3 regions of the Janthinobacterium sp. 64 genome follow, and region 1 is predicted to be linked to each of the others. Evidence: predicted binding sites of a transcription regulator. Region 1 holds the regulator's gene; each other region holds the start of a gene.
The links. The regulator NrdR, encoded in region 1, represses ribonucleotide reductase genes. The targets are predictions, from matches to a motif close to CACNANATNTNGTG.
Positions count from the first base shown of each region.

Region 1 (10,052 bases):
CTGGTACAACTCGCAAGCAGATCAGTACTGCGTATTCGTGGTAGGCCGTGCGGGATTCGAACCTGCGACCAACGGATTAAAAGTCCGCTGCTCTACCAGCTGAGCTAACGACCCGAAGAAGGAAGATTATAGGGGGTGCCCGGGATTCTGTCAAACCTAACGGGCAACTTTTTCCCCGCTTTTACTTTTTACCGCCCCGTTCCTTGGCCGCCTGGGCCGCGCTGGAGTCCGGGTAGCGCGAGATCAGCGCGTTCAGCGTCTTGGTCGCGTTCGGCTTGTCTTTCAGCTCCGTGTAGCAGCTGGCGATGTTGAGCATGGCGTCGGGCGCTTTCGGGCTGTCCGGGTAGTGTTTCAGCACTGCCTGCTGGGCCGTGATGGCGCTCTTGCAGTCGCGCTGGGCGTAATAGGCGTTGCCCAGCCAGTATTGCGCGTTGGCCGCGTAGGCCGATTCCGGATAGCGTTTCACAAAGGCGTCCAGGGCCGTGACGGCGCCCTTGTAGTCGCCCGACTTGAACAGGCCGAACGCGGACTCGTACGCGCTTTGCTCGGACACGCCCACGGCCGCTTCCTGGCCATCGATGGTGACCTGGCGCGGCTCGAGCTTGCGCAGGCGCGCGTCGATGTCGGTGTAGAAATCCTTCTGGCGCTTTTGTACATTCGTCAGGTCGTTGCCCAGCACTTCGATCTGGCCGCGCAGGCGGGCGATCTCTTGCATGGTCTGGTCGTGCTGGTTGATCAGGCTCAAGGTGCTGGTCTTGTCCGCCTTGGTGTCAACGCGGCTGTTCAGGTCGCGCGCCATGGCGTCCACCTTGGCGCGCAGCTCGATGATGGCCTTGCGTGCTTCGTCGTCATCGAACAGGGCGGCATTGGCGTGCAGGGGCAGGTAGGCAAACGCGGCCATCAAGGCGGCGGCGACGCCGGCTTTCGAGAATGTCATCATGGGTCGGGCTTTCTAAGGTTACGCAAACATGCAAACGGGGCGCCGGGCGGTGAATCACCGCGCTGCGCCCCATTATTATGCCTATGACTGGCCAGTTAGGTAAGCGTCAATGCTGCCGCGCTCACCCGTCAACATCAATAAACGATGTCAGCGCGGCGGTTTTCTGCCCATGCTGCTTCGTTGCTGCCTTGTGCTTTAGGCTTTTCTTTGCCCAGCGACACGGCTTCCATCTGGCCTTCTGGTACGCCCAGAGCTGCCATCGACTTGCGCACGGCTTCAGCACGTTTCTGGCCCAGGGCCAGGTTGTACTCAGCGCCACCGCGTTCATCGGTGTTACCTTGGATCAGGATCTTGCGGCTAGGCGTTTTCACCAGGTAGCCAGCGTGGTTTTGCACAACTGCGGTGTCTGCTTCGCGCACGACGTATTTGTCGAAGTCGAAGTAGATGCTGCGGTTAGCCAGCACGCCTTTTGGATCGTCCAGTGGGTCGACCGATGCGGTCGTCACTGGCTGAACTTGACGGGTGTCAACTGGAGCGACGACTTTTTCAGGAGCGCGCTCAACCACTGGGGTCTCTGCTACTTTGACTGGGGTGCTGCAGGCGGACAGCAGGGCTGCGGTAGCGGCGATGAAAGCCAAACTTTTAAAGTTACTCATTTTTATTCTCCGGGTCATGGTTAAAGGTGAAACTGTACAGCATTTACTTCATGAAAGGACCCCAGGTGGGCTCCTTGATATTGCCAGCTTGCGTAGTCAAACGCTGTTTGACGCGGCCATCCACCGATACCACTGCCAGCGACTTGCGTCGTCCGGATTCGGTCGCGTACATGATATATTTCCCGTTGGGCGAAAAGCTCGGTGATTCGTCGTTGGCGGTGTCCGACAGGCGCAGTTCCTGGCCACTAGCCAGGTCGAGCGCGTAGAGCTGGAAATTGCCGTCGCGACGGGAAATATAAGCGAGAGTCTTCCCGTCGGACGAAATCCGCGGGCTGATGTTGTAGGAGCCGCCAAACGTCACGCGCTTGGCTTCGCCACCGCTGCTCGACATGCGGTAGATCTGTGGTCCGCCGCTGCGATCGCTGGTGAAGTAAATGCTTTGGCCATCGGCCGAGAATTGCGGTTCCGTATCGATGCCGCTGCTGTTGCTGACGCGGCGCAAGCCGCTGCCGTCGGCATTGACGGTATAGACCTGGGTATGGCCGTCGCGCGACAGGGCCACGGCCAGGCGTGCGCCGTCCGGGCTCCAGCTGGGCGCCGAATTGCTGCCTTTTTCATTCGACACGATGGTGCGCTGGCGCGTCACCAGGTTTTGCACGTAGACGATCGGTTTTTTCTTTTCAAACGATACATACGCGACCTTGGTGCCATCCGGCGACCACGACGGCGAAATGATCGGCTCGTTCGAGCGCAGGGCAACCTGGATGCCTTCGCCATCGGCGTCGGCGATTTCCAGCCGGTATTCGCGGCCCGATTGCGTGACGTAGGCGATGCGCGTGGCGAACGCGCCTTTGACGCCCGTCAGTTTCTCATAGATGTCATCGGCGATCTTGTGCGCCAGCAAGCGGTTGAACTGCGGCGCGGCCGCATTGTTCATGCTGGAAATCTGCGCGCCCTTGATGGTGTCGAACAGCTTGTAGCGCACGTCCAGGCGGCCATCGGCCATGCTTTGCACGCTGCCGGCCGCCAGCGCGTCGGCGCCGCGCGACTTCCACTGCTCGTAGCTGACGGGCGCCGTTTCCGATACGGGCGCATCGGCGTCGATCAGCTTGAACACGCCGCTGCGCGCCAGGTCGGCCTTGATAATGCCCGACAGCGATTGCGGCGCCGCCGATTCATTGACGAAGCTGGCGACAGCCACCGGAATCTGGTTGCTGCCGATCCCCGTAATCTCCACGCGCAGCTGCGCCTGGGCGCCTGAGGCTCCCAGCATCAGGCCGGCGCAGAGCACGACATAGCTCATTTTTTTCATGGTCATCATTTAGGCAAATCCTTCATCTCGAATATGAGTTCAATCTCGCGTTCCACGGTGCCGTCTTTTTTCTTCGGCAGTGGCGAGGATTTATTAATGGCGTTTTCCACCGAGCTGTCATACGCCGGCAGACCGCTGCTTTTAATCTTTCGGACCGAAATAATTTCCCCAGTTGGCAGTTGCTCGATCTTGAACACGGCGCGCGGGTTGCCCGGCACGTCCGTGCTACCGCTGTACGCGATATTGCTCTTGATCTTGCTCGTCAGGGCAGCGACATAGCCGCTGTCCTTGCGTGGCGCGGTCGCTTTCGCGGCCGTGCCCGTTGTGCCATTGCCTGCCTGCGCCATCATCCGCTTCATGTCATCGGCACGCAATTTGTCGGCTGCGGCTTTTTCCGCCGCCGCTTTCTTGGCCTTGGCCGCTTTTTCCGCTGCGGCTTTTTTATCGGCCAGTTCTTTCTCGGCTTTTTCTTCCGCCGCTTTTTCTTTGGCTTCCTTGGCTTTCTCCAGCTTGTCGGCTTTTTCTTTTTCCAGCTTGTCAGCCTTGTCTTTTTCTTTCTGCTTCTGCTTTTCCAGTTCGCGCTTTTCTTCTTCGCGTTCCTTCAATTCCTGCTTGCGGCGTTCTTCCGCTGCCGCTTTTTCCTTCTCTTCCTTCAGTTTGGCCTTCTTGCGTTCCAGGGCGATCTCCGCCTCGCGCAGGTCGACCTTCGGCTCGGGCGCGGCCACCGGCGGCGGTGGCGGCGGGGCCGGCTGTTCCACTTGCGGTTGCGGCGGCGTTGGTGTCGGCTCCGGTTCCGTCGCCACTTCAGGCGGCGGCGCGGCCGTCTGCACCTTCATATCCCACACTTCCGCTTCGACGGCGACAGGTTCCGTATTTTGCCAGTGTACGCCCACCCACAGGAAAAACAGCAGGCCAAGGTGCATCGCCAGCGCCAGGCCCAGCGAGGGCCAGCGGCTGCGTTCGCGCGGCACGCTGTAAGGCTTGCCGAGTACATGGTCGATTTGTTTGGTCTGCAAAGTCTGGTCTATCTAAAAACGGTCAAGTCTGGAAACAGGATGCTGCGCTTACTTGGTGGCCAGGCCGACTCTGGTAATGCCCATCTTTTTCGCTTCCGAAATGAGCTGGATCACATCGTCGTACTTGCTTTCCTTGTCGCCCGCGATCATCACGGGATAATCGGGATTGCTTTCATGCAAACCGCGCAGCTTGCGCAGCAGGGCGTCGCGGTTCGGTTCCGTTTCCGGCGACAGCTGTTCTTTGCCGATGACGCCGATCGACAGCGAACCATTCGGCTTCAGCACGATCTGAATATAGTCATCGGGCGGTTTGGCCGACTTTTCCGCGTTGGGCAAGTTCACCACGCTGGGATTGTTCGACGACGGCATCACCATGAAAATGATCAGCAGCACCAGCATCACGTCGATATACGGCACGACGTTGATTTCGGACTTGAACTTGCGGCCACGGCCACCGCGCATGCCGCCGCTATTGAATGAGGAACCCATGGATCTTGCTCCCTCTTAGCGCGACTGGCGCTGCAAGATGTTGGAGAATTCCTCGACGAAGCTTTCGAAGCGGATCGCCAGGCGGTCGATGTCATGCGAAAAACGGTTGTAGGCGACGACGGCGGGAATGGCGGCGAACAGGCCGATGGCGGTGGCGATCAGCGCTTCGGCGATACCGGGCGCGACGGCAGCCAGGGTGGCTTGCTGCACATTGGCCAGGCCGCGGAAGGCGTTCATGATGCCCCAGACGGTACCGAGCAGGCCGATGTAGGGCGAAACGGAGCCGACGGAGGCGAGGAAGGCCAGGTGCGATTCGAGCACGTCCATTTCGCGCTGGAAGGCGGCGCGCATGGCGCGGCGTGCGCCGTCGAGCACGGCGCCCACGTCCAGCGCTTCGCGCGAACCGTACGATGCCTTGCCCTTGATGAATTCGCCCATGCCGGCGTCAAAAATGCGGGCCAGCGCGCCGCTCTGGTCGCGGTTGCCGCTGGCATTCTGGTGCAGCGCATGCAGGTTGCCGCCGGCCCAGAAGCTGCGTTCGAATTCGATGGTTTGCTTGCGCGCCTGGCGCACGGCAAACATCTTGCGGAAAATGTAAGTCCAGCTGGTCAGGGAAATCAGCAGCAGCAGGGCCATGATCAGTTGCACGATCAAATGGGCATTGGAGATGAGCGCGAGGAAAGAAAGATCTTGTGTAACGTTCATTGGCTGGCAGTCTGTTGGGTGAATTGTCCGGGGGTGGCGGGTAGGGCTCAGGCGGCGCGCATGCGGACCGCCACTGCATCGGGCACGGCGCGCGGGCGCAATGCCGAGTCGACGCAGCCGATCTTGACGCGGGCCGTGTTCAGCAGGCGGTCGCCGCACCAGGCTTGTTGCAAGAAAACGATGGAGGCACGCCCCATTTTTTCTATGCTTAAGGTTAATCTTACCGTGTCATCGAGCCTGGCTGGCGCATGATAGTCGGCGTTGACGCTTTTGACAACGAACATTGCGTCGTGCTGTTCCAGCAATTCCTGCTGGCCAACGTCGATGGCGCGCAGCCATTCGGTGCGCGCGCGTTCGAAGAATTTCAGGTAATTTGCGTAATAGACGATGCCGCCGGCGTCGGTGTCTTCATAGTAGACACGTACGTTCCAGGTAAAGACTGAAGGCATGTTTATTGCGCCAGTAGTGAGATTGAGCAACATTTTACGCGATTTTTCTTCTTGTGACTGTGGGCGCTTGCTGGAAAGCCATGCAAAAGCTGCATATAAGTTGCACCGCAGCATTGTAAAACGGAGGGCTGCAATGGCAAGTCCCGTAACATACGCTTACATACCGCAGCAAAGTTTACGTCCAGCTTAAGACTGCGGACCGGCGTTGCCCCGGGCGGCGATTATAGCCGCACGCTTGCATTCCTTGCTCAATCCGGGTACTTAACTTACAATTTGTCTTCCATTACGTCTCACGTGACTGGCGAAAAGTCGGGCGATCTCCATGAGTGGCGATCGGCAAACCGGCGAAAGGTGGGCACCCACCGGGAAATGTGAGATTTTTCATCAGCCGTTCGCCTGGGTAGCCACTATGGAAAAGCACGAAGAGGCTGCCTGTCCAATGTTGTTATTCACTTAACGCCGGCTCCCCTCATTCGATCCAACCTGCCAGTACAAGCACCCTCATACTTGGAGTTTTTACATGTTTGCAAAAGATCACAACCTCGCCAACGTCGATCCTGAATTGTTCGCCGTCATTCAAAAAGAGAACACGCGCCAGCACGACCATATCGAACTGATCGCGTCGGAGAACTACACGTCGCCAGCCGTAATGGAAGCGCAAGGCTCGCAGCTGACGAATAAATATGCCGAAGGCTATCCAGGCAAGCGTTACTACGGCGGCTGCGAATACGTCGATGTGGCCGAGCAACTGGCCATCGACCGCGTGAAACAGCTGTTCGGCGCCGAATGCGCGAACGTGCAGCCGAACTCCGGCTCGCAGGCGAACCAGGGCGTGTTCTTCGCCATGTTGAAACCAGGCGACCTGATCATGGGCATGTCGCTGGCCGAAGGCGGCCACCTGACCCACGGCATGCCGCTGAACATGTCCGGCAAATGGTTTGACGTTGTATCGTATGGCTTGACGGTGGAAGAAGACATCGACTACGAGGCGATGGAACGCCTGGCCCGCGAACGCAAGCCAAAGCTGATCATCGCCGGCGCGTCCGCGTTCTCGAAAAAGATCGACTTCGAACGCTTCGGCAAGATCGCCAAGGAAGTGGGCGCCTACTTCATGGTCGACATGGCCCACTACGCCGGCCTGATCGCCGCCGGCCTGTACCCGAACCCGGTGCCGTTCGCCGACTTCGTCACCTCGACCACGCACAAATCGCTGCGCGGCCCCCGTGGCGGCATCATCCTGATGAAGGCCGAACACGAAAAAGCCATTAACTCGGCCATCTTCCCCGGCATCCAGGGCGGCCCGCTGATGCACGTGATCGCCGGCAAGGCTGTTGCCTTCAAGGAAGCGCTGAGCCCTGAATTCGTCGAATACCAGAAGCAAGTGATCAAAAACGCCGACGTACTGGCGAAAACCCTGATCAAGCGCGGCCTGCGCATCGTGTCCGGCGGCACCGAATCGCACGTCATGCTGGTCGACCTGCGCGCCAAGAACCTGACGGGCAAGGAAGCCGAAGCCATCCTCGGTTCCGCGCACATCACCTGCAACAAGAACGGCATCCCGAACGATCCGCAAAAACCATTCGTCACCTCGGGTATCCGCCTGGGCAGCCCGGCGATGACGACGCGCGGTTTCAAGGAAGCGCAAGCGGAAGAAGTGGGCAACCTGATCGCCGACGTGCTGGACAATCCGCATGACGCCGCCACCATCGAGCGCGTGAAAGCGGCCGTGAAAGTCCTGGCCGACGCGCACCCTGTGTACGCTGCATAATTATTTGTCCAGAATGTGTCATACGGAGTAAGATTCTGTATGACACATTCCTTCGTGCCCAAGGGCGCCCGGAGTGATTCGGGCGCCCTTTGCACAAGGGCGGCGATTTCCCGTAATTATTACTATAAAGTTGTAGCCAGCCCATGAAATGTCCATTTTGCCAGCACGGCGACACCCAGGTTCTCGATACGCGCGTATCGGAGGAAGGGGATGCCATTCGGCGCCGCCGCCGCTGCGGCAAATGCGACAAGCGTTTTACCACCTACGAGCGCATTGAACTTATCATGCCGGCCGTCGTCAAAAAGAATGGCAGCCGGACGGAGTTCGCTGCGGATAAGTTGCGCGGCAGTTTGATGCTGGCCTTGCGCAAGCGTCCCGTCGCGGCCGCCTCCGTGGATACGGCCATCGCCTCCATCCAGGAAAAACTGCTGACCAGCGGCTTGCGCGAAGTCGATTCCGGCTATATCGGCGAACTCGTCATGCAGGAATTGAAGCGCCTGGACAAGATCGCCTACATCCGCTTTGCCTCCGTCTACAAGAACTTCGAAGACCTGGCCGAATTCCAGGACGCGATCGCCGAAGTGGGGCAGGCGCGCAAGCCCTGACCTTCGCCCTGACGTTCGGCTTCTTGCTCACCTTCTTGCTCGCCTTCTTGCTCACCACGCCCAGGTTCGCCTGGCAAGCGGCCTGATCAACACCAACGCTGTTCTTCTCACCTTATCGCCGTGCTGTTTGCGCCAGCGCAGACCCGGCTTTTTGCGCGCGCCTATCTTGTAGCTGGGCCGCCTGTTCCTGCGACTCTGTCTGCGGAAGGGAGTAGCGCATGGGCAAGAGCGGTCGCACTATGTTTCCTGCGGGTGGCAGCAGCCTCGTCGAGGTGCTGGTGTCGCTGCTGCTGTTGGCGCTGGGTCTCCTCGGTGCCAGCATTTTGCAACTGAACTCCCTGCGTGCGCGCCATGAGTCGGCGCTGTTGTCGGCGGGCGTGCAACTGGCCGCCGGCATGGCCGAACGCATGCGTGCGAACAGCGTGCTCATGAACGGCCCCGATACGGGCAATCCCTACCTGAACGTGGCCTACGCGGCGGCGGACGGCGCCGACGCTGGCGGCGGCGCGCCTGACTGTTTTGGTACTGCCGCCTGCAGCGCGGCCGAGCTGGCGCAATTCGACATCGCCGAGTGGAAACAGCAACTGCATGCGGCCTTGCCCGGCGCGCGCCTGCATATCTGCCGCGATGCGCCCGCCTGGGACGCCGCCGCGCAAGGCTTGCACTGGGCGTGCAGCGGTGGCAAGGGCGCGCCCATCGTCATCAAGCTGGGCTGGCGCGGCCGACAGCCCGATGGCTCGCCCGCTGTGAATGGGGCGGGCGAGTCGCTGCCCCGGCTCGCATTCCAGCTGGGCGGAGGCGGCGCATGAACACGCTCTTGCACCGGCATCGCGGCATGAGCCTGGTCGAATTGCTGGTGGCCCTGTCGCTGGGCGCGCTGCTGATGCTGGCGGCCAGTAGCGTGCTGCTGGCCGCCAGCGGCAGTTATGGCGACCAGTCCGCCAGCGCGCGGCTCGACGACAACGGCCGCTATGCGCTCGACACCATCGCCCGCGCCGTGCGCCAGACGGCGTACGTGAACTGGGACAGCAGCGCCGCGCCCGTCGCCCATGCCGATTTTGACAGCGCCAACGTCGCCGGCCTCGACGCGCACAGCCTGGGCAAGAACAGCGAGGGCATCAGCGGCGCGCTGCCCGGCGCCCTGCATGGCAGCGACGTGCTGGCCCTGCGCTATTACGGCGCCGGCAAGGAAGAGGGTGGCGATGGTTCCGTGCTCAATTGCGCGGGCTTCGGCGTGGGCGCCGCGCAAACGCAGGCGCAGCGGGGCTGGAGCATTTTCTATGTGGCGCAAGGTGCCGATGGCGAGGGTGAATTGCGTTGCAAATACCGTGGCGCGAACGGCTGGGGCGCGGACGCCGTCATCCGTGGCGTCGACGGCTTCCAGGTGCTGTATGGCCTCGATACGGATACGCCGCCCGATGGCGTGGCGAACCGCTATGTCAACGCCAGCGCGCTTGACGCTTACGATGCGGCGCTGGTGCTGGTGGGGGCGGATGCGGCCGCGCGCCAGCGCGATTTGCACCGCCGCACGCACTGGAAGCGCGTGGCCAGCGTGCGCGTGGCCTTGCTGTTGCATGGCGAGGCGGGCCAGGCGGACAAGATGGCGGAACTGGGGCCGGCGCAGTTCGACCTGTTCGGCAAGGCGTATGCTGAGGCGCACGGCGCAGGCGATATGGGCGTGCGCATCGCGCGCGCGTCCTTGCCTGTAGCAACGCGCTCGCGGCTGCGGCAACAGGTGCAGACGAGCATCATGCTGCGCAACGGGCCGGCCTAGGCGGGCGGCGCGATGGCTGGCGCGGGCGTCCGCCGTTGTTCAGGCTGCTGCGTTTCTGGCGGACAAGGGCGTGGCGCCACCCTCGTGTATGTGCTGTGCCTGCAGGTGATCATCTTGCTGCTGGGCATATCGGCGGCGCAGATGGCCTTGCAGGGCGAAAAGGCGGCGCGCGGTGAGCGCGACCGGCAGATCGCGTTTCAGGCGGCGGAGGAGGCATTGGTGGATGCGCAGAACGATATCGAAGGTTCACCGGGCGCGCCCGGGCGCAGCAGCCTCTTCGCGCCAGGCAGCGCGGCCGGGTTCGCGGACGGCTGCGGGGAAGGGGGCGCACTGGGTCT
Region 1 covers NZ_PHUG01000001.1:5,476,578-5,486,629, forward strand. Annotated here, with positions in the region: tRNA gene CLU91_RS24115 (tRNA-Lys) at 39-114, opposite strand; gene ybgF (tol-pal system protein YbgF) at 182-940, opposite strand; gene pal (peptidoglycan-associated lipoprotein Pal) at 1,075-1,596, opposite strand; gene tolB (Tol-Pal system beta propeller repeat protein TolB) at 1,640-2,908, opposite strand; gene tolA (cell envelope integrity protein TolA) at 2,914-3,924, opposite strand; gene CLU91_RS24140 (ExbD/TolR family protein) at 3,973-4,413, opposite strand; gene tolQ (protein TolQ) at 4,429-5,118, opposite strand; gene ybgC (tol-pal system-associated acyl-CoA thioesterase) at 5,166-5,567, opposite strand; ZMP/ZTP riboswitch at 5,852-5,976, shown strand; gene glyA (serine hydroxymethyltransferase) at 6,088-7,335, shown strand; gene nrdR (transcriptional regulator NrdR) at 7,479-7,940, shown strand; gene pilV (type IV pilus modification protein PilV) at 8,180-8,749, shown strand; gene CLU91_RS24170 (PilW family protein) at 8,746-9,714, shown strand; gene CLU91_RS24175 (pilus assembly PilX family protein) at 9,727-10,052, shown strand, end outside.

Region 2 (10,052 bases), 490 kb from region 1:
CAGGCGCGCCAGACTGCACGAGACGGTCGCCTCCGTGGGGCCATAGGTGTTGAACATGGCGCGGCCCGGGCGCGACCAGCGTTCGACCAGGGACTCCGGGCACATCTCGCCGCCCAGGTTGATCAGGCGCAGACTCGGTACTTCCTCCGCAAACAGGGCCAGCAAGGTCGGCACGGCGTGCAGCACGGTGACGTGGTTGGTTGCCAGCGCGCGCGGCAAGGCTTCCGGGTCGCCCGAAATCTCCTTGGGGCCCAGCCACAGGGTGGCGCCCACCAGGTAGGCGATCCAGATTTCCTCGAACGACATGTCGAAGGCGACGGAAAAGCCCTGGTAGACGGTGTCGGACTGCGCCACTTCCAGCACGGCGTTTTCGCTGCGCAGGAAGTGGCAGATGCTGCGCTGGTTGATCAAAATGCCCTTGGGTTTGCCCGTGGAACCGGAGGTGTAGATCACATACGCGGGGTGTTCGGGCAGCACGGCGCCGCGCGCAGGCAGCTGTTCGCCCGGCGCGGCGGGCGCCAGCAGGCTTTCCGCCGTCCACACGGGACGGCCAAGTCCTGCTTCTTCCAGGCGCGGCGCGAATTGGGCGCAGCTGACGACGCCAAAGCCGTTCGCGTCATCGAGGCACACTTGCAGGCGTTCGACGGGCGTGTCTTCATCGACGGGCAGCCAGGCGGCGCCCGCCTTGGCAATCGCCGCCTGCATCAGCAGCAGAGGCGCGCCGCGCGGCAGCCACAGTCCCACGATGTCGCCGGGCTTGACGCCGGCCGCCACCAGGCGAGCCGCGGCCAATCCCGCCTGTGCATCGAGCTGCGCATACGTGATGCGGCGTTCGCCATCGATCAGCGCGGTTTGCTGCGGGCAGCGGCGGGCCGTCGCTTCCAGCAGATCGGCCAGCACTTCCTCGCGCAGCAGATCCGGTCGCGGCGGGCCGTACAGGATGTCGGCGTGGGTGGAAGGGATGCCTGGGCTGACTGCGGTGAAATCGTTCATGGATGACGCTTATCTGTAATGCGGTGTGAGGAATCTGCTGTGCCGCGCAGGGTGCGCGGCACAGTTGATACATTACAGTACGCAAGACGTTTCAGCGTTGCAGAACGGGGAAATTTGTGAGGCTTTCAGCAATTATGTGGCTGCAGGATCAACCGCCATGATTACGGAATGTAAAACGGGGAAACATGGCGCCGATTTGCGCCACCGTGCTCGCCGCCGGATAGCCGTGCAGGGGGCGATCGGCCAGCGCCGCATCCACGCAGCCTTCGGCGCGGAACTGCTGCAGCACGTAGTTGGCGACGCCTTTGGCGGCCAGGGTGCTGGCCAGGGCCAGCAACTGCTCGTCGGGCAGCAGGTCCGGATGGGTGGTGGTGCGGCATTCGTAGGCGACGCCGCTGGCAAGGATGGCGTCCAGGCAGGCGCGCGCCGGGTCGCCGCTGCCGGCCACGCGGGTCACATGACGATAGTCGGCAAACGGTGCCTTGATGTCGAAGCCGACCCAATCGACCAGGGGCAGCACTTCCTGCAGGCGCTGCGGATAGATGCAAGCCGTGTGCAGGCCGATGCCGAAGCCCAGTTCCCTGACGTCGTGCATGGCGCGCGCCAGCGCCGGGTCCATGCACGCCTCGCCGCCGCTGAAGACGACGGCGTCGACCAGGCCCACGCGGCGGCGCAGCCAGGTCAGGACGTCCTGCCACGGCATGGCGCCTTCCGGCGTGCGCGCCTGCAGATGCGGATTGTGGCAATAGCCGCAACGCCAGGGGCAGCCCTGCACGAACACCACGGCGGCCAGCTTGCCCGGGTAGTCGGTGGCGGAAAAGGGCGTCAGGCCACCCACTTTCAACTCAGCCATGGCAGGCGGGCTGGCCCACGCGGGCGCTCGCTTCCGTAAAGTACTGGCGCTCGTGGAACTCGCCCTGCTTGCCGATGTTGAACGAGGCGACGGGGCGGTGGTAGCCCATCACGCGCGTCCAGATTTCGCAGCGCTGGCGTTCCGTGTCGAGCAGGGTGATGGCGGGAGTGAAGTCGGGACGTGCGTTCATGGCGTTTCCTTGAGTGGGTGAGCGAGATCGGACTGCTTGCGGGCGATCAGTTCCGCGTCGCAGGTGGGACAGAATTCATGTTTGCCGGCCAGGTAGCCGTGGCGCGGGCAGATGGAAAACGTGGGCGTGACGGTGATGTAGGGCAGCGAGAAGCGGCTCAGCGCGCGTTTGACCAGCTCGCGGCAGGCGTTCGCATCCGACAGCGCTTCCGTCATGTACAGGTGCAGCACCGTGCCGCCCGTGTACTTGCGCTGCAGCGCATCCTGCAATTCCAGCGCCTCGAACGGGTCGTCCGTGTGGCCCACGGGCAGCTGCGACGAATTCGTGTAATACGGGTTGTCGCTTGTTCCCGCCTGCAGGATGGCGGGATAGCGCTTGCGGTCTTCGCGGGCGAAGCGGTACGTCGTGCCCTCGGCCGGCGTCGCTTCCAGGTTGTACATATGGCCCGTCTCTTCCTGGAATTGCACCATGCGGGCGCGCACGTGGTCGAGCAGGCGTATCGCCAGCGCATGGCCCTCGGCGGACGTGATGTCGTAAGCATCGCCGCTGAAATTGCGGATCATCTCGTTGATGCCGTTGACGCCCAGGGTGGAAAAGTGATTGCGCAAGGTGCCCAGGTAGCGTTTCGTGTACGGGAACAGGCCTTGCTGCATCAGTTCCTCGATGGTGCGGCGCTTGATTTCCAGGCTGGTCTTGCCCAGCTCCAGCAGGCGGTCCAGGTCGGCCATCAGCGCCGGCTCGTCGCCGCGCCACAGGTGGCCCAGGCGCGCGCAGTTGATGGTCACTACGCCCAGGGAGCCCGTCTGCTCGGCGGAACCGAACAGGCCATTGCCGCGCTTGAGCAGTTCGCGCAAGTCCAGCTGCAAGCGGCAGCACATGGAACGTATCATGTTCGGCTTGAGTTCCGAATTGATGAAATTCTGGAAGTAGGGCAGACCGTAGCGGGCCGTCATCTCGAACAGGCGTTCCGCATTCTCGCTATGCCAGTCGAAATCCTCGGTGATGTTGTAGGTCGGGATGGGGAAGGTAAATACGCGTCCCTTGGCGTCGCCCGCCATCATGATCTCGATGTAGGCGCGGTTGATCATGTCCATCTCGGCCTGCAGCTCGCCATAGCTGAAGTCCATTTCCTGGCCGGCGATGACGGGAATCTGCTCGCGCAAGTCGTCCGGGCAGACCCAGTCGAAAGTCAGGTTGGTAAACGGCGTCTGCGTGCCCCAGCGCGATGGGACGTTGAGGTTGAAGATCAGCTCCTGCATGTACTGGCGCACGTCTTCGTAGCGCAGGCTGTCCTTGCGGATGTACGGCGCCATATAGGTGTCGAAGGAGCTGAACGCCTGCGCGCCGGCCCATTCGTTCTGCAGGGTGCCGAGGAAATTGACGATCTGGCCGATGGCGCTCGACATGTGTTTCGGCGGGCCCGATTCGATCTTGCCCGGCACGCCATTCAAGCCTTCATGCAGCAGGGTGCGCAGCGACCAGCCGGCGCAATAGCCCGCCAGCATGTCGAGGTCGTGGATGTGCAGCGCCGCTTCGCGGTGCGCCGCGCCCACTTCCGGCGGATACACCTGGTCCAGCCAGTAGTTGGCGATGACCTTGCCCGACACGTTGAGTATCAGGCCGCCCAGCGAGTAGCCCTGGTTGGCGTTGGCGTTGACGCGCCAGTCGCGCCGGTCCAGGTATTCATTGATGGACGCGGCAACGTCGACCTGGCCGCGTGTGGGGGGAACTGCATTCGTCGTCATGAAACCTCCAATAAACACAACATACGGTGTTTTTATGAAGATTATCCACTAAATGTAGTGCCGTCAAAGGTGGCGTGCAGTTGCGTGACGAATCCTTGATGCAGGTGAAAAAACTACCTCAGCCGGTTTTGTTCCAGCGCGTTTCGCGCAGGATCAGCCAGCTCGCGCAAAAGAACGCGGCGCCGCAGGCGGCGATGCTGGCGACGGAGGCGGGCAGCACGTGGGTCCAGATTTCCAGCGGCGTATAGGTGCTCCAGCTGGCCACGCGCGCATCGAACGTGACGTAGTTCGCCAGCAGCCAGTAGATGGCCAGCAGGCCCGTGCAGATGGCGGCCTGGCGCAGCAGCGGCAATTGGCGGCGCGCGAACACGGCCAGCAGGAACAGCAGCAGCACGCCCGGATAGGCGCCCAGCACTTCGGGCGACAGCACAGAGAGGGTGTTTGCGTCATAGCCGTCGGCCGGGCCGGCCCACTGCACTTGCAGCGCGGTGAGGAACAGGGTCAGAAGAAAAATCAGCAGCGGTTTGCGGGTCATGGCGGGCAATCGACGAGGGAGGAAAGGGGGCATTTTACAGCCAGGTCAAGCAAGTTGAAGGTGCGCCAGCCATGCATGCATTCCTTCACCTGCGTCAAGGACTGGGCAGTATCGGCGGGGCTATAGTCTGCACCCTGAGCCGATACAGGACTGTGAACATCATGATGCTTGAATCAACCACCGCCACCCGCGTGGCCGGACCGCTGGAACTGGTCTGCCCCGCCGGCAGCCTGCCTGCCCTGAAAGCGGCCGTCGACAATGGCGCCGACACCGTCTACCTGGGTTTTCGCGACGCCACCAATGCGCGCAATTTCGCCGGCCTCAATTTCGACGAGAAGGCCATCGCCGAGGGCGTGCGCTACGCCCATCAATACGGACGCAAGGTGCTGCTGGCGCTGAACACCTATCCGCAGCCGCACAACTGGGCCGTGTGGCGCAGCGCCATCGACCGCGCCGCGCAAGCGGGCATCGACGCCATGATCGTCGCCGATCCGGGCCTGATGGCGTATGCGGCCCAGCACCACCCGCAGCTGCGTTTGCACCTGTCCGTGCAGGGTTCGGCCACCAACTACGAAGCCATCAATTTTTACCATGAACACTTCGGTATCGCCCGCGCCGTGCTGCCGCGCGTGCTGTCGATGGCGCAGGTCGAGCAATTGATCAGCAAGACGGAAGTCGAGATTGAAGTCTTCGGTTTCGGCAGCCTGTGCGTGATGGTCGAAGGGCGCTGCGCGCTGTCGTCGTACGCGACGGGCGAGGCGCCGAATACGCACGGCGTGTGCTCGCCGGCGAAATCCGTGCGCTGGCTGGAAACGCCGAACGGTCTGGAGTCGCGCCTGAACGGCGTGCTGATCGACCGCTATGCGCCCGGTGAAAATGCCAGCTATCCCACCCTGTGCAAGGGCCGCTTCGAAGTCAATGACGAAGAGTATTACGCGATCGAGGAGCCGGCCAGCCTGAACACGCTGGCGCTGCTGCCGCAGCTGATCGCCATGGGCGTGCGCGCCGTGAAGATCGAAGGACGCCAGCGCAGCCCCGCCTACGTGGCACAGGTGACGCGCGTGTGGCGCGAAGCGATCGACGCCTGCCGCGAAGGCAATGCGCGCTACGCCGTCAAGCCGGGCTGGATGGCGTCCATGGACAAGCTGGCCGAAGGGCAGCAGCACACCCTCGGTGCGTACCACAGATCTTGGAAATAAAGGATGAACATGCTGAAGCTTTCTTTGGGCCCCTTGCTCTACTACTGGCCGCGCGCCACCGTCTTCGAGTTTTACCAGCAGATCGCCGGCAGCGCCGTCGATATCGTGTACCTGGGCGAAACAGTCTGCTCGCGCCGGCATGAAGTGCGCCTGGCCGACTGGCTCGATATCGCCGACATGCTGGCCGCTGCCGGCAAAGAGGTGGTGCTGTCGACGCAGGCGCTGATCGAGGCGGGCGCCGAACTGGCGACTCTGCGCCGCATCACGGGCAATGGCCGCTATACGGTCGAAGCCAACGACATGGGCGCCGTGCATTGCATGGAAAAGGGCACGTCCTTCGTCGCCGGTCCCCATCTGAACCTGTTCAATGGCCCCAGCCTGCAACTGCTGGCGCGCCTCGGTGCGCGGCGCTGGGTGATGCCGCTGGAAATGGGACAGACGGCGCTGGCTGAGATGCAGCGCCAGAAACCGGAAGGGCTGGAGACGGAAGTGTTCGCCTACGGCCGCATGCCGCTGGCGTTTTCCGCGCGCTGCTTCACGGCGCGCAACCGCAACCTGCCGAAGGACGATTGCGGCTACAGCTGCCTGGAAGAGCCGGATGGCCTGCTGCTGCGCACGCGCGATGAAGTGCCGTTCCTCGTGTTGAATGGCACGCAGACGCAGTCGGCGCTGGTCTACAACCTGGTGCGCGAACTCGACGCCATGCGCGACATGGGCGTATCCGTGGCGCGCATCAGCCCGCAGGCCATGCATACGGAACAAGTGATCGCCATCTTCGACCGCGCCCGCCGCGGCCAGGTCAGCGGCGTGGGCGCTCAGGCCCAGCTGGCGGCCTGCCAGCCGGCCGGCGCCTGCGACGGCTACTGGCACGGCCAGCCCGGCATGGAACAGCACGCCGCTCATTGAACGCATCGAAAGGAAGCACCATGCAAGATCAACTGGAAAGATTGCCCATCCCGGCCAAGCCCGCCATGAGCAAGCCCGCCATGTCGTACCGGCTGCCCGAACCGCTGGCCGAATTGCTGTCCAAGCTGCCGCCGTATCCCGCCTCCTGGCTGTTCGTGCAAGGCTTGAACCGCTTGCTGGCGCCGCAATTGCCCGACGATGTGCGGTGCAGCCTGGAGGGGCGCAGCCTGCGCCTGCGCCTGGTCGACGCGGGCATCGCCTTCGATTTCGAATGGCAGGGCACGGTGTTCGTGGCCGAGCGCTATGTGGACGTGCCGGACCTGTGCATCGCCGCCAGCGTGCATGACCTGATGCTGCTGGCGCGGCGCCAGGAAGATCCGGATACGCTGTTCTTCAGCCGTCGTTTGAGCCTGGAAGGCGATACGGAGCTGGGCTTGCTGTTCAAGAATACGCTCGACGCCATCGAGTTGCCGCCATTCGATTTACAGGCGCTGGGACCGCGCCGCGTGCTGGCGCATCTGCGCGACCGGGGCGCGCGGGGAGGGTAAGCGGGAAGGTGGCGGCGCGCAGTGGCGGTACTCAATGGCGGCAGTGACCGCAGGCGCCGCTGCAGGACGGCAGTTGTTCTTCATCGGAGGCCTCGCCCATGAAGCCGGCATCGTTGACGGCGGCCAGCAGGCGCTCCTGCGTGGCCAGGCGTTCGTCGAACTGCACCGTGGCGCCGTGGCGCGCCAGCGAGACGCACACGGTGGCCACACCCGTGACGGCCTCGAGCGCGCCCGTCAGCCTGTCGGCGCAGCCTTCGTGATCCATTCCGATGATATTCAAGCGTGCTGTCTGCATGGGTTCCTCTTGTTTTTCAGATAAAAAAACAGCGTAGGCGAGGGGCGCGCATGCCGTCCAGAGCCGCACGCACGATTTATTTTCTATTTGCCGTTTTATTGATCTGGATTAATTTCCAACCCTCTTGGCCAGCCGGGAAGTGCTGTTGTTTTGTACACATTTTCCATATTCGAGTCGACAAGCGTGCTGTGCTGCGTGATACTGTCATTCTGATAAGAACGCTATGAAAGCGCTGGAAAGGAGGGGCCATGCAGCGCCGCCCCCTGCTCAAGTTTGCCGCCCTGTGGCCGTTGGGCGCGGCCGCCGCCAGCCCGTCGCCGCCGCTGCCGCTCGTGTATCCGCGCCACCAGGCACTCAATGATCCGCAGCAAGGCTATGTGACGGCCTTGCTGCAACTGGCGCTGGCGCGTTCGGGCCAGGCGTATGCGTTGCGCCGTTCCGAACTGCGCATGGTGCAGACGCGCGCCATGCAGGAAATTGCCACGGCGTCGGGCAGCGTCGATGTCGTGTGGACGATGACGAGCCGCGCGCGCGAAACGCAGTTGCTGCCGGTACGCATCCCCATCGACCGCGGCCTGATCGGCTGGCGAGTGGCCCTGATCCACGCGCGCCAGCCGCAGTTGCTGCGGGGCGTGCGCAGCATCGCCGCGCTGGCGCGGCTGTCGGCTGGCCAGATGCGCGACTGGCCCGATTGCGCCATTCTGCAGGCGAATGGCTTGCGCCTCGATACCTCGAGCACCTACGAAGGCCTGTTCCAGCAACTGGCGGCGGGGCGCATCGATTACTTTCCCCGCTCCGTGATCGAGGCGCAAAGCGAGCTGGCCAGCCACGCGCAATTGCCGCTGGCGCTCGATGCCCACCTGGTCATCCGCTACCCGGCCGCGCTGTACTTCTTTGTCGGCAAGCACCGGCCGGAACTGGCGCGCCATATTGAAATCGGACTGGAAACCATGCTGGCCGATGGCAGTTTTGCACAGCTGTTCCAGCGCCATTTCGGCCGTCTTGCGGATGGCCTGAAGCTGTCCCGGCGCCATGTGCTGGAACTGGCCAATCCTGACTTGCCGGAAGAGACGCCGCTGCTGCGCAAGGCACTTTGGTATCGTCCAAAACATTACTAATAGTTTTATTGCTCAGTGTCAAACAAGCGCTTCAATCGTGCGCAGGATGTTTGATAAAACGCAAGGCGAGTTCAACAGAACACCTGTTGACACTTGTAAATTTTTCGCCGAAGATAATTCCAGATTGCAATACTTTGCAACATCTTCCCAGCACAAGCGGTGATACGCAGGTGCCGTGCGGGATCCGTGCGCCCGTTCAACAGCCAGCCGCCGCCAGCCGCCGAACGCTCTGTCCCCTTGTAACCAGCCGTAATCTTTTCGAAGGTTCGTCCATGCTCGATTCGATCACGTCGGTATTGCACCAGGTGCCGGAACTGGCCCTGTTCCTGGCCCTGGCCCTGGGCTATGCGCTAGGGCAGATACGCTTCGGCCCCATCCAGCTGGGCGGCGTGTGCGGCACCCTGATCGCCGCGCTGCTGATCGGCCAGCTGGGCATCACGCTGGATGCCAGCGTCAAGAACGTCTTTTTCATGCTGTTCATCTTTGCCCTCGGCTATGCGGGCGGTCCCCAGTTCTTTGCCAACCTGAATGCCAAGGGCTTGCGCTTGGGGATACTCTGCGTGATCGAAGTGGTGGTGGTGCTGGCGCTGGTGCTGCTGGCCACGCGTTTCCTGGGCCTGGACCAGGGCACGGCGGCCGGCATGATGGCGGGCGCGGCGACGGAATCGGCCGTCGTCGGCACGGCCACGGATGCCATCTCGAAGCTGGCGCTGCCGGCCGCCCGCATCGCCGAGCTGCAGGCCAACGTGGTCACCGCGTATTCCATCACCTACATCTTCGGCCTGATCGCCATCGTCATCGTCACCAGCCAGATTTTCCCTCTCCTGCTGCGCGTCAACCTGCGCGAGGAAGCCGATAAATTGTGGGAAAAGATGGGCGGCGCCCAGACCGATGGCGACGGGCTGCAGGCCACGCCGGAAATGGTAGGCCGCGCCTACCGCATCAGCCGTGGCGCGGGACGCCGTCTCGACGCCTTGCAGCATATTTTCGCGGGCCGCGCCAGCATCACGCGCGTGCGCCGGCACGGCAAGGTATTGCCTCTGGAACCGGCACTGCGCCTGCGCGCCAATGACGAAGTACTGGTGATCGGCCACCGTCCCGCGCTGGTGGCGGCCGAAGCCATCCTGGGCGAGGAATTTGCCGACACGACGGGCTTGAATATGGCGGTTTCCGCCTTGGAAGTGGTGCTGCAGCAAGCTTCGCTGGTGGGCCAGCCGCTGCGCCAGCTGGCCTTGCCGTCCGGCGTGCACGTGGCGGCCGTCGTCCGTGGCGAGCACAGCATGCCACCGCTGCCCGACCTGACCCTGCAGCGCGACGACGTGCTGCGCCTGTACGGCACGACGGAAGGGCGCGAACTGAACACGGCGCTGGCCGCCATCGGCAAGCGCGTGCCGACGGGCGACCGCAGCAATATCGTCTACGCCAGCATCGGCATCGTGCTCGGTGTATATATCGGCGGCTTTACCGCCAAACTGGGCGGCATCCCGTTTTCGCTGGGCACGGGCGGCGGCGCCTTGCTGACGGGCCTCGTGTTCGGCTGGTACCAGGCACGAAAACCTGGCATGCCGGGCATCCACCCCAGCGCGCTCGACATGATGAAAGATATCGGCCTGGCCACCTTCATCGCTTGCGTGGGCCTGGCCTCGGGGCCGCAGGCGATCGATCTGATC
Region 2 covers NZ_PHUG01000001.1:5,962,573-5,972,624, forward strand. Annotated here, with positions in the region: gene CLU91_RS26330 (Pls/PosA family non-ribosomal peptide synthetase) at 1-993, opposite strand, end outside; gene CLU91_RS26335 (anaerobic ribonucleoside-triphosphate reductase activating protein) at 1,142-1,846, opposite strand; gene nrdD (anaerobic ribonucleoside-triphosphate reductase) at 1,839-2,036, opposite strand; gene CLU91_RS26345 (ribonucleoside triphosphate reductase) at 2,033-3,781, opposite strand; gene CLU91_RS26350 (hypothetical protein) at 3,900-4,316, opposite strand; gene ubiU (ubiquinone anaerobic biosynthesis protein UbiU) at 4,478-5,515, shown strand; gene ubiV (ubiquinone anaerobic biosynthesis protein UbiV) at 5,525-6,421, shown strand; gene ubiT (ubiquinone anaerobic biosynthesis accessory factor UbiT) at 6,442-6,969, shown strand; gene CLU91_RS26370 (heavy-metal-associated domain-containing protein) at 7,001-7,264, opposite strand; gene CLU91_RS26375 (substrate-binding periplasmic protein) at 7,513-8,382, shown strand; gene aspT (aspartate-alanine antiporter) at 8,655-10,052, shown strand, end outside.
Region 2: CLU91_RS26345 (ribonucleoside triphosphate reductase) is a predicted target of NrdR. The motif match lies at 3,828-3,841, and genes of this name have one in related genera.

Region 3 (10,052 bases), 2.6 Mb from region 1:
CGAGTTGCGCATGCCGAACTTGGCGATGCGTTCGCGCACCGGGGTCCAGTCCATGGCCGACGAGGAATCGACTTCCAGGTAGCCGCCACGCTCTTCGGCCAGCAGTTTGACCGAGTCTTGCGGCAGGATGCCACGGTCCCACAGCGAACCGGCATACGATTCATAGCGGCCACGTTCTTCAGCCAGTTCCGTCGACGCCAGGTAGGCGTAGTAGCAGACCGCTTCCATCGAGGTGTCGGCAAAGCTGACGGCGGCGTCCGAGGCGAACGGAATGCGCATCATGTGCAGGCAGTCCTGGAAGCCCATCACGCCCATGCCGACCGGACGGTGGCGCATGTTCGAATTGCGCGCCTTCTCGACGGCGTAGTAATTGATGTCGATGACGTTGTCGAGCATGCGCATGGCGGTGCGCACGGTCTTGGCCAGCTTGACGTGATCGAGCTTGCCTTCCTTCATGTGCGCCGGCATGTTCACGGAACCGAGGTTGCAGACGGCGATTTCGTCAGGGCCCGTGTTCAGCGTGATTTCCGTGCACAGGTTCGAGCTGTGGACGACGCCGACGTGCGACTGCGGGCTGCGGATGTTGCAAGGATCCTTGAACGTGATCCATGGGTGGCCCGTTTCAAACAGCATCGACAGCATCTTGCGCCACAGGTCCAGCGCGGCGATCTTCTTGAACGAGCGGATTTCGCCGGCGGCGGCCTTGGCTTCGTAGCCCAGGTAAGCTTTTTCAAAGGCCTTGCCGACCAGGTCGTGCAAATCTGGTGTTTCGGATGGCGAGAACAGGGTCCACTCGCCTTTTTCCATGACGCGCTTCATGAACATGTCGGGAATCCAGTTCGCCGTGTTCATGTCGTGCGTGCGGCGGCGGTCGTCGCCCGTGTTCTTGCGCAGGTCGAGGAATTCCTCGATGTCCATGTGCCAGGTTTCCAGGTAGGCGCACACGGCGCCCTTGCGCTTGCCGCCCTGGTTGACTGCCACGGCCGTGTCGTTGACCACTTTCAGGAACGGCACCACGCCTTGCGACTTGCCGTTGGTGCCCTTGATGTGGGCGCCCAGGGCGCGCACTGGCGTCCAGTCGTTACCCAGGCCGCCGGCGTACTTGGCCAGCAGCGCGTTGTCCTTGATGGCGTCGTAGATGCCTTCCAGGTCGTCCGAGACGGTGCTCAGGTAGCACGACGACAGCTGCGAGCGCAGGGTGCCGGAGTTGAACAGGGTCGGCGTCGAGCTCATGAAGTCGAACGAGGACAGCAGATTGTAGAACTCGATGGTGCGCGCTTCGCGGTCCGCTTCGTTCAGCGACAGGCCCATGGCCACGCGCATGTAGAACGCCTGCGGCATTTCGATGCGCACGTCATGGATGTGCAGGAAGTAGCGGTCATACAGCGTTTGCAGGCCGATGTAGCCGAATTGCAAGTCGCGGTCGGCAACGATGGCCTTGGCCAGGCGTTCCAGGTCGAAACTGGCAAGTACCGGGTTCAGCAGGTCGTTGGCGATGCCCTTGGCGATGTATTGCGGGAAATACGTCAGGTACTCGGCGGCAGCGGCCGCTTGCGGCACTTCCTTGCCGAACACTTCCTTGCGCACCGTGTGCAGCAGGATGCGGGCCGTGACCTGGCTGTAGGCCGGATCTTTTTCCATCAGCGCGCGCGCCGCCAGGATGGCCGACTTGTGCAACTCTTCGACGGGCACGCCGTCGTACAGGTTCTTCACCGTTTCCGCCAGGATGGCATCAGCATCGACGTGCTTTTCCAGGCCGGCGCAGGCGGCGTTGATCAGGTCGCGCACTTCCTGCATGTCCAGCAGGCGGCGCACGCCGTTGTCAGTGACGTTCAGTTGGGGGGCGGTCACTTGCGCGGAAGCGCCCAGCGCCTCCTTCTGCAGGCGGCGCTCTTCCATGTGCTTGGCACGGTACAACACGTAGGCACGCGCCACGTCGTGCTCGCCCGAACGCATCAGCGACAGTTCCACCTGGTCTTGCACGTCTTCGATATGGAAGGTGCCGCCACCCGGATGGCGGCGCACCAGCGCGGCGACGACGCCGTCGGTCAGTTGCTCCACCAGTTCGCGGACGCGTGCCGAAGCGGCACCCTGGCCGCCGTTAACGGCCAAAAACGCCTTGGTCATGGCGATGGCGATCTTCGAAGGCTCAAATGCCACCACCGCGCCGTTGCGGCGGATGATGCGATAGTCGCCCAATGCCGCGCCCGTGCTCGCCACGCTGTTGGCCGCGCCTGGCGCTGGCGATACTGGCGTTGGATGGATGGAAATATCTTGTGGTGATTGCATTGAAGCTCCCGTTGTCAGCTAAAGTCAGCCTGCAGTTTTGCTGCCGCGTGTGTTGTTGAATAGAACGCCCGATGGTCAGGGTTTCTTCAGGTATTTGTTGCTAAATAGTAAATAATATACAGCCAAAAATCAGACGGCCAACCTGTACAGCCCGGCTAGCGCGAAACACGATCAAGGGTGATGAAACGCCAGTTCCCGTTGCCATATCAACAAACAGGGTAGCTTTGATAATAATGCTGAAAACGTCTGTGATGGCACTACATATAGTCTTTAAATCCAAGTTATGCACTAATTGTAGTGCCCATCGAAAGGCGATGCAATAGTTTTCCGGCATCCGCCAGCGTAATTTTTTGTATTTTCATATACGATTTCGGTTGACTTTTCAGGGTACGGATGGAAAGCCCAATCCCCGCGTAGTAAGCGCTAACGCAGGCTGCCCGCGCATAGTTTCCAGCCAGCATTTTTGATAAAAACACCAGTCAAAAAACGGTCCCGGATCCGTCTTCCTCCCCGGCGCAATGTGCTCGTGGCCGCGCACCTGGGACAGCCCGTAGCGCGCCACCAGTGCCGCCGTCAGCGCCGCCAGCACATGGTATTGCCGCTGCTGGAAGGGCACATCGTCCGCGCCTTCCATTTCGACACCGACCGAATAGCCATTGCACTGCGGGCGTCCTTCGAACATGGACGCGCCCGCATGCCAGGCACGTTGATCAGTAGAAACATATTGCAACAGCGCACCATCACGCCGCACAAAAAAATGCGCCGACACCTGCAAGCCACGCAGGTCGGCGAAAGAAGGATCGGCATTATAGTCTACCCGGCCGGTAAACAAGTCCGACACATGCGGTCCGCCGAAGTGGCCGCCCGGCAAGCTGATGTTATGGATCACCAGCAAATCGACTTGCGCACCGTCCGGGCGCGCATCGTGGTATTGGGAGTCATAGCGCAGCGCGCCGTCGCACCAGCCGTCTTCATCTATCGTCCATGCTGTCATCAAGGTAGCGCTTCCTGTATCGTCAATTTCTGCATGCGGTAACGCAGCTGGCGCACGCTCAGGCCCAGCTGGCGCGCCGCCCGTGCGCGGTGATAGCGCGCCTGCACCAGCGCCAGCATGATCATGTCGCGCTCGGCCTGGCGTAAATACATGTCCAGCGGCAAGACGGGCGGCAGGCCATATGCTGCCATGCCGGGCAGGCATAGTTGCCGCTCAGGCAAGTCCGGCAAGGCCGGCGCCCGCAGCGGCATGCTGCCCGCCGCGGACGGCAAGGCCAGCGCGTCGAGCGCGATCACGCCGCCGTCGGCAAAGGCCAGTGCCCGCTCCAGCAGGTTTTCCAGTTCGCGCACATTGCCGGGAAACGCATACGCGGCCAAAGCCGCCAGCACGGGCGGCGCCAGGCTCACGGCCTGGCGTGGCGCCAGACGCGCCAGGATCACCTCACATAATACCTGCAGATCGCCGCGCCGCTCGCGCAGCGGCGGCAGCGCCAGCTCGATCACATGGAGGCGGTAAAACAGATCCTGGCGAAACGTGCCGGCGGCCACGCCGCGCGCCAGGCCCTGCTGGCTGGCGCACAGGATGCGCACGTCGACGGCCTCGTCAGTACTACCACCCAGCTTGCGCACGCGCCGCTCCTGCAGCACGCGCAACAGCTTGACCTGCATGGCCAGCGGCAGATCGTCGACTTCATCGAGCAGCAAACTGCCGCCATGGGCCGCCTGGAACAATCCCTGGCGCTCATGCGCCCCCGTATAGGCGCCCTGGCGGCAGCCGAAAAATTCGGCCTCCATCAACGCTTCGGGAATCGCGCCGCAGTTGACGGCAATAAAAGGGAAGCTGGCGCGCGCACCCTGCGCATGGATGGCGCGCGCCGCCAATTCCTTGCCCGTGCCCGATTCGCCGCGGATGGCCACCGGCGCGCCACAGCGGGCGATGCGGCCGATCTGCGCACGCAGCGCCTGCATGGGCAGGGAGTTGCCGCTCAGTTGAGGCGCCGGCGGCATATCGGCGACAGGATGCTGGCTGGGACTGGGACGGGGGCTTGGACTTGACATGGGGAGCGCGCCTTTCCGCAATGGCGGCGACGAACCGCCTCATGCAGATGCTACGCCGGACGGATGCCGGACGACGTTACGATACGGCTGAGCAACGCGCGCGCACCTGCGGGCCCGCCCTTACACCGTGGCGTGCGCGTGGCTGCAGTAGTCGTGGCCCTTGGCCTGCACGTTTTCGGAAGCGGGGTAGTACACGCCGCAATGGGCGCAGCACAGCATCAGCTCGGCATCGGGCAATTCCTGCGGCCGCACCGGTGGCGTAAACGGATTCGGCCGCTGTTGCTGCTGCGCGCGGGCGCGTTGCTGCATGCCACGGATCTTGCTGCGGATCGCAAACAGCACCAGGAACACCAGCGCCAGCCAGAATAAAACACGTGTCATGCGTATCCTCGGTGTAAAACCACTTCCAGTACAAAACGGCTGCCGACATAGGCCAGCAACAAGGTGGCGAAACCGGCCAGGGTAAAACTCAGGGCCGTCTTGCCGCGCCAGCCGCGAAAGCGCCGGCCTGCCAGCAGCGAGGCAAACAGCAGCCACGACAGCATGGTAAACACCGACTTGTGATCCCAGGTCAAGGCCTTGCCAAATAATTGTTCGGAAAACACGATGCCTGACAGCACGGTCAGGCTGAGCAAAATAAAACCCAGGCCGATCATGCGAAACAGCAACTTTTCCATCGTCAGCAAGGCCGGCAACTGGTCCAGCGCCGTGCCGATGAAGCCGCGGCTTTCGCTGCGCGTATGCAGGCGCGATTCCTGCAGCGCCATCAGCACGGCGTGAAAGGCGGCAATCGTCAGGGTGCTATAGGCGAGCACGGCCACGGCAATATGCCAGCCGAAGACGGCCGACTTGCCTTCCATGCTGACCTGGCTGCCAGGAAAGGCCCAGGCCAGGCCGATGGCGAGGACGGCGCTGGGCATGACCATGCGGCGCAGTCCATCCAGGCTGAAATTGCGGTTCTCTATCCAGTAGGCGCCCACCGATACCCACAGCGCGGCCGACAGCATGGCGGAAAAGCCGAAGCGCAAGGTGCCCGGCGCCATCAGGTCGAACCACAGGGTGGCGGCGTGCGCCAGCCAGGCGACGCCGGTCAGGCCGGCAATGAGCCGGGCGCGGGACGAGGGAAGCACCGCGCACGCCGCATACAACAGGGCGGCGATAAGAAAGAAATAGATCTGCATAGTTTAAGTTTACACCATAGCCGACAAGCGCGATTCAAGCGACAGCCAGGGTGACAGGCATTCCGCCGCCAGCCAATGCTGCAAGCCTGCCATGATATCGCGCCTGAGGCGCAACGGGGTAGCGCACCCTCAAGATTTTGGCAATCTTTCGCACCGCCTGTCTATATATATGTGTGCCGCAAAAAATGATGGCCCGCTCAAGCGGGCCATCGGGCACTGCCAATCTCCCGTTTACTTCACATTCAGGCTCTTTTTCGCCTGTTCCAGCAAGTCCGTCTTGACCCAGTCCTTGGCCACGGGCGGCTTCGTCATGCGGCCCACGCCCGTTTTCACCATCACGTCCGTGGTCACCTGGATATGCTCGGGCGAGATGTCGTACGAATACGGCGAATTGCTGATCGCGTCGTCGAAGTCATCCTTCGTGATCTGGCCGCGGAACACGACTTCGCGCACATACTTTTCCGCCGTCGCCTTGTTGTCGATAAAGGTCTTGGTCGCTTCAACGAAGCAGCGCATGAATTTTTCCGCCACCGGACGGCGTTCTTTGTAGAACTTTTCCGTCATCACCATGGTACGCACGGGCTCGCCGATCGGCGTGTCGTACGGTTTCAGGATTTCCGTACCAAAACCTTTGTTGATCGCCTGCGACGATTGCGGTTCCGACTGCATCATGGCGTCGATATTCTTGCCCATCAGCGCCTGGTTCAAGTCGGCGTAGGCCAGGAACACCAGTTGCACATCCTTGCCTTTGGTGTCGGAATACGTCAGGCCCGCCTGCGCCAGCTCGGCCAGCAGCAGCACTTCCTGGATGCCGCCGCGCGTCACGCCCACGCGCTTGCCCTTCAGATCCTTCACATTGGCAATCTTTTGACCGGCGCCCCCCACCAGACGCGCGCCGCCCTTGGCAAAGCCGGCCACCACATAGATGGGCGCACCGCCGGCACGGCCGGAAATGGCCGCTTCGGACGCCGTCGCGCCCACGTCCAGCTCGCCGGCGATAATCGCCTGCATCACATCGAGGCCCTTGGCGAAGATATGCTCTTCAACCTTGATGCCGCACTTGGGCGCGATTTCCTTGATATACGACACGGCGCCGTAGTGGGCAAATTTTAAATTACCCAGGCGCACGACTTCCTGCGCCTGCGCCTGGACGGCGCCCATGCCGAACGCCAGCATCAGGGCGGCGGCGATACCGGTCTTCAAAGTTGATTTTTTCTGCATCGGGTTCTCCTGTGGTGGTGGGTGTGTGCCCGCAAGGGCACGCGAAACACTGCTTTTATTATCAGGAGATAGTACCGCGTGTTAAGTAACCCTCGGGGAAAATTTATTGGGGGTTACTTAAAGCCAGGGCAACATTTTTTTGCCGGCAGCCACGCTGCCGGCGTTGTTATTACTGCCTGTTATTACTGCCCCGCCAGCGCCACCACCGGATCGAGTCCCGACGCCTTGCGCGCCGGCATGAAGCCAAACACCAGCCCCGTCACCACGGCGCAGGCAAAAGCACCGGCGATGGCGCTGAGCGAAAAGATCACCGGCACGTCCCACACCAGCAGCAGGCCGGCCACCGTCACGCCAACCACGATGCCGGCCACGCCGCCCACCACCGACACCAGCACGGCTTCGGTGAGGAACTGGCGCAGGATGTCGCGCCGGCGCGCGCCCGTCGCCATGCGGATGCCGATTTCGCGCGTGCGCTCGCGCACCGTCATCAGCATCACGTTCATGACGCCGATGCCGCCCACCACCAGCGAGACGGCCGCGATCAGGCTGAGCATCATGGTCATGTTGTCCTGCGTCTTGGCTTCCGCGGCAATCGACGCGGCCGCGTTGCTGATGCCATAGTCGCGGATGCGGTGGCGCTCGAACATGGTGGCGTCGACTGCCGCCTCCACCTCCGTCACGCGCTTGACGTCGGCCACCGCCATGACCGTGTACGTCGGCTCGCGCTGGCCGAAGACGCGGATGCCGGCCGTGGAAAACGGCAGCAGCAGCACGTCGTCTTCATCCTTCTCGCCCGTCAGCGCACCCTTCGCGCTCATCACGCCGATCACCTGGAACGGCACGTTGCCGATCAGGATATTCTGCCCCACGGGGTTGGCCACGTCGGGCATCAGCTTTTCCGCCAGGTGCGCGCCCAGCACGGCCACGGTGGCCATTTCGCGCTCGTCTTCCTCGGTAAAAAAGCCCCCCTTGGCCACGGGCCAGGTCTGGATCTGCGGCAGGGCCGGCCCCGTGCCGCGCACATACGTCTGCACGTCGAGGTTACCGTGACGTATCACCTTGTTGCCCGTGACATTCGGCAGCACATGGGTGATGCCCGGCACGTCTTTCAACGCATCGAGGTCGGCCAGGGTGATGCTGCGCCCGGGGATGCGCGAGCTTTCGCCGCGCGACGCCATGTACAGCAAGTTCGAGCCGAAGGCGCCCAATTGGGCCATCACCTGCTGGCGCGTGCCCAGGCCGATGGCCAGCATGACGATGACCGAGGCGACGCCGATGACGATGCCAAGCAAGGTCAAGCCCGTGCGGAAGCGGTTGATCCACAGCACGCGCCAGGCGGCGCGCGCCGCGTCGAGCAATTCCGTGCCCAGCGACGCGCCCGTGTCGTGGGCGGCGCGCGACATGTCCAGCGGCGGCAGGGCCGTCGACGTGGCGGCAATGGCGATCGCGCCCGAGTCTGCGACGATTTCGCCATCGCTGATCTCGATCACGCGGCGCGCCTGGGCCGCCACCTTGCGGTCATGCGTAATGAGGATGATGGTGTGGCCCGCGTCGGCCAGTTCGCCCAGCAAGGCCATGACTTCGGCGCCGCTGCTGCTATCCAATGCCCCCGTCGGTTCATCGGCAAGGATGATGCGCCCGCCATTCATCAGCGCGCGCGCGATCGACACACGCTGCTGCTGCCCGCCCGACAACTGGTTCGGCCGGTGGTCGAGCCGTTCTCCCAGTCCCAGGCGCTTGAGCAGCGCTTCCGAGCGCGCATGGCGGGCGGCAGCCGGCATGCCCGCGTACAGGGCCGGCACTTCCACGTTTTCGCGCGCCGATTCGGTGGCGATCAGGTGATAGCCCTGAAAGACGAAGCCGAACGCTTCGCGCCGCAGCCACGCCAGTTCATCGGGATTCAGGCTGGCCACGTCCTGGCCGGCGAAGCGGTAAGTGCCGTCGCTGGGCCGGTCCAGGCATCCAAGAAGATGCATCAGGGTCGATTTGCCGGAACCGGAGGCGCCGACGATGGCGACGAATTCGCCGGCGCCAATAGCCAAGGTCAGGCCGCGCAGCACTTCCACGGCCGGCGCGCCGTCATGGCCGCCGTAGCGCTTGCGGATGCCGGCAAGTTCAATCAAAGGCGCCGGCCGGCCAGCTTCTCCTGCTTGCCCCAGCGACCTGGCCTCGCTCATGGCGCTCACAGCTGGAACCTGCTGGCGCCACTGCCGGCCGGCTGTTCGCCCGTGACCAGCAGCTCGCCTTCACGCAAGCCTTGCAGCACTTCCGCGCTGAGGCGGTTGCGCACGCCCACGGTGACGGCGCGCGTATCGACCTTGCCGTCGGCATCCATCACGCGGGCCGTGAACTGCCCCGGTTTGGCGCCTTCTTCCGTCGATGGTTTCAGGGCCGGCAAGGGCACGGCCAGCACATTGTTCGCCGCCGCCGTGACGAATACCACCTGCGCCGTCATCTGCGGCATCAGTTCGCCATCGGCGTTATCGACGTCGAACAACACTGTATACAAGATCACCTTGCTGGTCGACGGCGCCAGGGCCGTGCCGGCGGCGGAACCGCCTGGCACCGGCGGGGCCGGCAGCACTTGGCGCACCTTGCCGCTCCAGCGCCGCTGGTCGCCGCCCAGCGTGGTGAAATACACGGGCATGTCCGGGCGCACGCGGCGCACGTCCGCTTCCGACACTTCCGTCCATACCGTCATGGCCGACAGGTCGGCGATGCGCAGGATGTTCGGCGTCTGGTACGTGGCGTTCAGGGTTTGCCCCTCTTTTGCGTCCAGTCCCACCACCTTGCCAGCCATGGGCGCGTAGATGCGGGTGTAACCAAGGCGCGCTTCGTCCGCCTTCAGGCTGGCCTGGGTCTGGGCTATCTGCGCCTTCAGGTGGTCGATCTTGGCGCTGGCCGAGGCCAGGGTGGCTTCGGCCGTTTCCAGGTCGGCCAAAGGCGTGGAATCGAACTTGGCCATCTGTTTCTGGCGGCCATGCTGCTGGCCCGCCAGGCGGTGCTGCGCCTGCTGGTCGGCCAGCTGCGCGCGCAAGCCCGCCAGCGCGGCGCGGCCCGCATCGACCGTGGCCTGCTGCACGCTGGGGTCGATCTCGGCGAGCAACTGGCCTTTTTCCACGGCGCTGCCCGGCTGCACGTGCAAACGCGTGATCTGGCCCGACACCTGCGCGCCCACGTCGACATAGGTTTGCGGCTGCAGGGTGCCGATGGCCGTGACGCTGGCCTCGATGTTGCCGCGCTTGACGGGCGCCGTGTCGAACACGGTGGCCGGGCCGCGCGTGGCCCACAGTGCGCCGGCGCCGAACA
Region 3 covers NZ_PHUG01000001.1:2,885,183-2,895,234, forward strand. Annotated here, with positions in the region: gene CLU91_RS12715 (ribonucleoside-diphosphate reductase subunit alpha) at 1-2,289, opposite strand, end outside; gene ampD (1,6-anhydro-N-acetylmuramyl-L-alanine amidase AmpD) at 2,672-3,283, opposite strand; gene CLU91_RS12725 (sigma 54-interacting transcriptional regulator) at 3,283-4,341, opposite strand; gene CLU91_RS12730 (PP0621 family protein) at 4,462-4,722, opposite strand; gene CLU91_RS12735 (cytochrome C assembly family protein) at 4,719-5,522, opposite strand; gene CLU91_RS12740 (ABC transporter substrate-binding protein) at 5,754-6,743, opposite strand; gene CLU91_RS12745 (MacB family efflux pump subunit) at 6,926-8,920, opposite strand; gene CLU91_RS12750 (efflux RND transporter periplasmic adaptor subunit) at 8,926-10,052, opposite strand, start outside.
Region 3: CLU91_RS12715 (ribonucleoside-diphosphate reductase subunit alpha) is a predicted target of NrdR. The motif match lies at 2,545-2,558, and genes of this name have one in related genera.